2 regions of the Paenibacillus sp. SRL342 genome follow, and region 2 is predicted to be linked to the other one. Evidence: a T-box and tRNA genes for the amino acid it is inferred to sense, from the RefSeq annotation. Region 2 holds a T-box; the other holds one or more tRNA genes.
The links. The T-box of region 2 lies ahead of ileS (isoleucine--tRNA ligase). A T-box ahead of a tRNA ligase gene usually reads a tRNA of that ligase, here a tRNA-Ile.
Positions count from the first base shown of each region.

Region 1: it has a tRNA-Ile gene. The T-box ahead of ileS (isoleucine--tRNA ligase) is inferred to sense a tRNA for this amino acid. The anticodon was not compared.

Region 1 covers NZ_OZ481790.1:337,091-340,433, forward strand. The annotation lists rRNA gene AC4E8D_RS01510 (23S ribosomal RNA) at 1-1,560, shown strand, start outside; rRNA gene rrf (5S ribosomal RNA) at 1,636-1,752, shown strand; tRNA gene AC4E8D_RS01520 (tRNA-Ile) at 1,791-1,864, shown strand; tRNA gene AC4E8D_RS01525 (tRNA-Ala) at 1,899-1,974, shown strand; tRNA gene AC4E8D_RS01530 (tRNA-Asn) at 1,976-2,051, shown strand; tRNA gene AC4E8D_RS01535 (tRNA-Glu) at 2,056-2,127, shown strand; tRNA gene AC4E8D_RS01540 (tRNA-Val) at 2,134-2,209, shown strand; tRNA gene AC4E8D_RS01545 (tRNA-Met) at 2,227-2,300, shown strand; tRNA gene AC4E8D_RS01550 (tRNA-Asp) at 2,328-2,405, shown strand; tRNA gene AC4E8D_RS01555 (tRNA-Phe) at 2,422-2,497, shown strand; tRNA gene AC4E8D_RS01560 (tRNA-Thr) at 2,518-2,593, shown strand; tRNA gene AC4E8D_RS01565 (tRNA-Tyr) at 2,603-2,688, shown strand; tRNA gene AC4E8D_RS01570 (tRNA-Lys) at 2,699-2,774, shown strand; tRNA gene AC4E8D_RS01575 (tRNA-Leu) at 2,781-2,861, shown strand; tRNA gene AC4E8D_RS01580 (tRNA-Gly) at 2,872-2,946, shown strand; tRNA gene AC4E8D_RS01585 (tRNA-Arg) at 2,954-3,030, shown strand; tRNA gene AC4E8D_RS01590 (tRNA-Leu) at 3,048-3,126, shown strand; tRNA gene AC4E8D_RS01595 (tRNA-Pro) at 3,134-3,207, shown strand; tRNA gene AC4E8D_RS01600 (tRNA-Gly) at 3,218-3,288, shown strand.
Region 2 covers NZ_OZ481790.1:4,890,273-4,893,615, reverse strand. The annotation lists gene AC4E8D_RS21565 (YlmH family RNA-binding protein) at 1-680, shown strand, start outside; gene AC4E8D_RS21560 (DivIVA domain-containing protein) at 921-1,430, shown strand; T-box leader at 1,488-1,780, shown strand; gene ileS (isoleucine--tRNA ligase) at 2,122-3,343, shown strand, end outside.

The DNA.
Region 1 (3,343 bases), 2.7 Mb from region 2:
CTCGTCCGCTCAGGGTAAGTCGGGACCTAAGGCGAGGCCGAAAGGCGTAGTCGAAGGACAACAGGTCGAAATTCCTGTACCACCGTAAGCCGTTATGAGCAATGGGGGGACGCAGTAGGGTAGTGACGCGGACTGATGGATGTCCGTCTAAGCAGTGAGGCTGATGTGTAGGCAAATCCGCACATTGTAAGGCTGAGCTGTGATGGGGAGCGAAAATTATAGTAGCGAAGGTCATGATCTCACACTGCCAAGAAAAGCCTCTAGCCAGGTGATGGTGCCCGTACCGCAAACCGACACAGGTAGGCGAGAAGAGTATTCTAAGGCGCGCGGAAGAACTCTCGTTAAGGAACTCGGCAAAATGACCCCGTAACTTCGGGAGAAGGGGTGCCCCGGTAGTGTGAATAGCACGAGGGGGCCGCAGTGAAAAGGCCCAAGCGACTGTTTAGCAAAAACACAGGTCTGTGCGAAGCCGTAAGGCGAAGTATACGGGCTGACGCCTGCCCGGTGCTGGAAGGTTAAGGGGAGTGGTTAGGGAGTAATCCCGAAGCTGTGAACCGAAGCCCCAGTAAACGGCGGCCGTAACTATAACGGTCCTAAGGTAGCGAAATTCCTTGTCAGGTAAATTCTGACCCGCACGAATGGCGTAACGACTTGGGCGCTGTCTCAACGAGAGATCCGGTGAAATTTTAATACCTGTGAAGATGCAGGTTACCCGCGACAAGACGGAAAGACCCCATGGAGCTTTACTGCAGCTTGATATTGAATTTGGGTACGATCTGTACAGGATAGGTGGGAGCCTTTGAAGTGTGAGCGCCAGCTTGCATGGAGGCAACGTTGGGATACCACCCTGATCGTATCTAGGTTCTAACCTGGTACCGTAATCCGGTGCGGGGACAGTGTCAGGTGGGCAGTTTGACTGGGGCGGTCGCCTCCTAAAGAGTAACGGAGGCGCCCAAAGGTTCCCTCAGAATGGTTGGAAATCATTCGAAGAGTGCAAAGGCATAAGGGAGCTTGACTGCGAGACCTACAAGTCGAGCAGGGACGAAAGTCGGGCTTAGTGATCCGGTGGTACCGCATGGAAGGGCCATCGCTCAACGGATAAAAGCTACCCTGGGGATAACAGGCTTATCTCCCCCAAGAGTCCACATCGACGGGGAGGTTTGGCACCTCGATGTCGGCTCATCGCATCCTGGGGCTGAAGTAGGTCCCAAGGGTTGGGCTGTTCGCCCATTAAAGCGGTACGCGAGCTGGGTTCAGAACGTCGTGAGACAGTTCGGTCCCTATCTGTCGTGGGCGTAGGAAATTTGAGAGGAGCTGTCCTTAGTACGAGAGGACCGGGATGGACGTACCGCTGGTGTACCAGTTGTTCCGCCAGGAGCACCGCTGGGTAGCTATGTACGGACGGGATAAACGCTGAAAGCATCTAAGCGTGAAGCCCCCCTCAAGATGAGATTTCCCAGTATGTAAGACCCCTTGAAGACGACGAGGTAGATAGGCTGGGGGTGGAAGTGCAGCAATGCATGGAGCTGACCAGTACTAATCGGTCGAGGGCTTATCCAATAGCAAGTGATAATTCGCATGTTTCGTTTCGAATCTAGTTTTCAGAGAACAACACTCTGAAATGTAAGCTACGCGTTTGGTGGCGATGGCGGAGGGGTTCCACACGTACCCATCCCGAACACGACCGTTAAGCCCTCTAGCGCCGATGGTACTTGGACCGCAGGGTCCTGGGAGAGTAGGACGCCGCCAAGCGAAACCCCATTGGGGTATTTTTTTTCGAAAATTGATAAGGGCCCTTAGCTCAGTTGGTTAGAGCGCACCTCTGATAAGGGTGAGGCCGGTGGTTCGAGTCCACCAGGGCCCATAGCAAGACCACAACAAGAAATACACCAGAGTATGGGGCCATAGCTCAGCTGGGAGAGCGCCTGCCTTGCAAGCAGGAGGTCAGCGGTTCGATCCCGCTTGGCTCCACCATTCCCTGATAGCTCAGTTGGTAGAGCACTCGACTGTTAATCGAGTTGTCACAGGTTCGAGCCCTGTTCGGGGAGCCAGTAAGGCCCGTTGGTCAAGGGGTTAAGACACCTCCCTTTCACGGAGGTAACAGGGGTTCGAATCCCCTACGGGTCATAATATGGAGGCTTAGCTCAGCTGGGAGAGCATCTGCCTTACAAGCAGAGGGTCGGGGGTTCGATCCCCTCAGCCTCCACCATATAAACTTTATAACGACGCGGGGTGGAGCAGCCCGGTAGCTCGTCGGGCTCATAACCCGAAGGCCGCAGGTTCAAATCCTGCCCCCGCAATTATACTTTCCTTTGAGAAAGTGATCTGGAACCGTGGTGTAGTTGGCCTAACATGCCTGCCTGTCACGCAGGAGATCGCGGGTTCGAATCCCGTCGGTTCCGCCATTTTTTAATGTAGTAAGGCTCGGTAGCTCAGTCGGTAGAGCAGAGGACTGAAAATCCTCGTGTCGGCGGTTCGATTCCGTCCCGAGCCACCATTTATAACACTATGTAATACGCCGGTGTAGCTCAACTGGTAGAGCAACTGACTTGTAATCAGTAGGTTGGGGGTTCAAGTCCTCTCGCCGGCACCATGTAATCCTGGAGGATTAGCGAAGCGGCCAAACGCATCAGACTGTAAATCTGCTCCCGTACGGGTTCGGTGGTTCGAATCCATCATCCTCCACCAGTTTTTCTATGAGTCATTAGCTCAGTTGGTAGAGCACCTGACTTTTAATCAGGGTGTCGAAGGTTCGAGCCCTTCATGACTCACCATTATATGCGCGTGTGGCGGAATTGGCAGACGCACTAGACTTAGGATCTAGCGTCTTTGACGTGGGGGTTCAAGTCCCTCCACGCGCATCCCTTATTTGCGGAAGTGGCTCAGCGGTAGAGCATCGCCTTGCCAAGGCGAGGGTCGCGGGTTCGATTCCCGTCTTCCGCTCCAATATTTTGCGCCCTTAGCTCAGCTGGATAGAGCGTTTGACTACGAATCAAAAGGCCGGGAGTTCGAATCTCTCAGGGCGCGCCATTATAACTTCATATTTTGCCGGCGTGGCGGAATGGCAGACGCGCTCGACTCAAAATCGAGTGGGAAACCGTGGAGGTTCGAGTCCTCTCGCCGGTATAGATAACGGGATGTAGCTCAGCTTGGTAGAGCACCTGGTTTGGGACCAGGGGGTCGCATGTTCAAATCGTGTCATCCCGATTGTTGTTATGCGGGTGTAGTTCAATGGTAGAACTTTAGCCTTCCAAGCTAATAGCGTGGGTTCGATTCCCATCACCCGCTTAAATATTGATAAGAAAGAGATGGTATTCACCGTCTCTTTCTTTTTTTTGCATTC
Region 2 (3,343 bases):
TAACTGACTTCCTTGATCCAAGACAGGTTTTTATATTACAGACTCTTGCCAATCGTCGTAATGACGTTCAGATTCGTCTGGATGGTGGTTACGAGGCTGCTGAACGCAAGCGTGCGCTGGTTGCACCTGATTATATGTATCTGGATGATGAGGATATGGGAATGCAGGTGCTCAGTATCACGTCTGATGATCAGAAAATCTCGGAGCTGGAGCATGGGGACTATATGGGTTCCCTGCTCGGGCTTGGGATGAAACGTGGAAAGATCGGGGATATCCAAGTGCTGGAGGACGGTTGCCATACAGTGGTGGCGGCGGAAACCGGCGCTTTTTTATCGCTTCAACTGAATCAGGTGCATCGGTTACATGTGTTCACAGAGTTACTTCCTTTGGATCAGATGCGGTGGTCAGAGAGTAAACTGGAGACGATGGACATTACGGTCGCTTCTCTTCGTTTGGATGGAATCTGCGCAGATGTGTATCGGCTTAGTCGCAGTAAAGTGCTGGTGCCAATCAAAGCTGGTCGCTGCCGTGTGAACTGGAAGGTTGAGGAAGATCCCTCCAAATCGCTAAAAGCGGGTGATGTCGTATCCATTCAGGGATTTGGCCGTTTCAAGGTTATGGAACAGGATGGGATGACCAAAAAAGGGCGCTGCCGAGTGAAAATCGGCAAATTTGCCTGAGTCTGTTGCAGGAAAATCTGCTTTCTTGTCGAAATGTTTATCATAAAGGTGTAGAAAATACGCGGTGTATCCGATATACATTAAGTCAAAGCTTTACATGAACGTTGGAGGGTGCAATTCGGATCCTGCATTCCGTATACGTTGCCAAAGTTAGGCAACAACGATACGGCCCCTTGGGTGGTACCCATATGCTGCAAACCTTCTCTGGACGGGAAGGAACTTTAACAGGAGGTGGACAGCATGCCATTAACGCCGCTGGACATACACAACAAGGAATTTTCCCGACGTTTGCGCGGGTATGACGAGGATGAAGTCAATGAATTCCTGGATCAAGTCATCAAAGATTACGAAGGCGTCATTCGCGAGAACAAAGAGCTGAGCAATCAGTTGCTGTCCGTTCAGGAGAAACTGGATCATTTTTCTACAATTGAAGAGACACTTAGCAAAACGATCATCATTGCGCAGGAAGCTGCTGATGATGTGAAGGGTAATGCGAAGAAAGAAGCGCAGTTGATCGTGAAGGAAGCAGAGAAAAATGCAGACCGGATCGTGAACGAATCGCTGGGCAAATCGCGTAAAATTGCTTTGGAAGTGGAAGAACTGAAAAAGCAGGCCTCGATTTATCGTGCCCGTTTCCGCACGCTTGTTGAAGCGCAGCTTGAACTGTTGACTCAGGATGGTTGGGAAGTGCTGGAGAGCCGGGAGCAGGAAGTGCGTGACCGTGAGCGGGAGATGAAAGAAATTTATTAGTCTGTCGCCTGGTTGACTTTTGTCTGCAAAGAGGCTATAACTATATTCATAATGAATAGTGATTCCATGACGGGTTCAGTACGTTATGATCTCATCCCTCAGAGAGTTGGTGGTTGGTGCAAACCAATGGATGAGTTATAGCCGAATATCTCCCCGGAGAAGTGACGCTGAAGCGGTGATCTTGATTGCCGTGTGTAAGCCGAACCGTAAGCCGTACGTTATAACGGCACCCTGCAGTAGTTTAGCGGGGCATAAGCGCTGTTGATGACAGAGCATACCCAGGCTTGCCTGGATGTGGTTTGTGATGAACAGAATTAGGGTGGTAACGCGAGTATAGCCTCGTCCCTTTCCAGGGACGGGGCTTTTTTGTGTCCAAAAAAGGCGAACGTTCATGAGGCCCGAAGGGACCTCAAGGAGAGAGCCCACCCGCCGGGAAAGCGAAGCACCCGGCAACACCCGCCTCGCGGTAAGGCCATGCGGCGTTCACGCAGGGAATAGCCGCAAAATGGCCGCCACTACGCACATCCCCCCCTCACCCATAAGCGCCACCGATCCCCCACCGACAACCCATCCCGGGTGTCCAGAGGGCGGAGCGCCTATGGGGTCCCCCTTGGCAAGGGGGATTTAGGGGGATTGAAACGCTTTTTGTGGACGGTCCACAATCTAACCAAAGAAAGGGAAGTTGATCATCATGCAACGAGTTGACGTCAAAGAGAAGGCACGTGCCAGAGAATTACGCGTGTTAGATAAATGGAAAACGGAGAATACATTCAAAAGGTCCATCGAAAACCGGGAGGGTAAGCCAAACTTCGTATTTTATGAAGGGCCGCCTACAGCAAACGGTAAACCGCATATCGGTCACGTACTGGGACGGGTAATCAAGGATTTCGTTGGACGGTATAATACGATGAAGGGTTACCGCGTCGTTCGTAAAGCGGGCTGGGATACACATGGTCTGCCTGTAGAACTGGGTGTACAGAAGAAGCTTGGCATCTCCCATAAGTGGGAAATCGAAGATTACGGCGTGGAGAAATTCATTAACGAATGTAAAGCGAGCGTATTCGAGTATGAGCAACAATGGCGTGATCTGACGGAAGGTATCGGTTATTGGACAGATATGGATAACCCGTATATCACCCTGGATAATAACTACATCGAAAGTGTATGGAACATCCTGGCGACGATCCATGAGAAAGGACTGTTGTATCGTGGTCACCGTGTGAGCCCGTATTGTCCGTCTTGTCAGACGACACTGAGTTCCCATGAAGTTGCACAAGGGTACAAAGACGTCAAAGACTTGAGCGCTACAGCGAAATTCAAACTGAATGACAGTGGAGAATTCGTACTTGCCTGGACGACGACACCTTGGACACTGCCTTCACACGTCGCACTTGCCGTGAATCCGGATATGGATTACTCCCGTGTTCGCCAAGAGGATGAAGTGTACATCATGGCTACCAATCTGGTTGAGAAAGTGATGAAAGATACCAAAGGTGAGTATGAAATCATTGGTGCACTGAAAGGTGCCGATCTGGTTGGCAAAACGTATGATCCTCCGTTCAACTACGTACAGGCTGAGAAAGCCAACATCATTTTGGGCGCAGGATTTGTAACGGATGCCAGTGGTACGGGTATCGTACACATGGCTCCTGCCCATGGTGAAGATGACTACCGGGTATGCCGTGAGAATGGCATCAGCTTTGTCAACATGGTGGACCTGGAAGGCAAATTTGTCGCAGAGGTTACTGACTTTGCCGGACGTTTCGTGAAGGATTGTGATATTGATATCGTGAGATATCTGTCCGAGAAGGGACGTTTGTTCAGCAAAGAAAAATATGAGCACAGCTATCCATTCTGCTGGCGTTGTGATACACCACTTCTGTACTATGCTATGGACAGCTGGTTTATCCAAA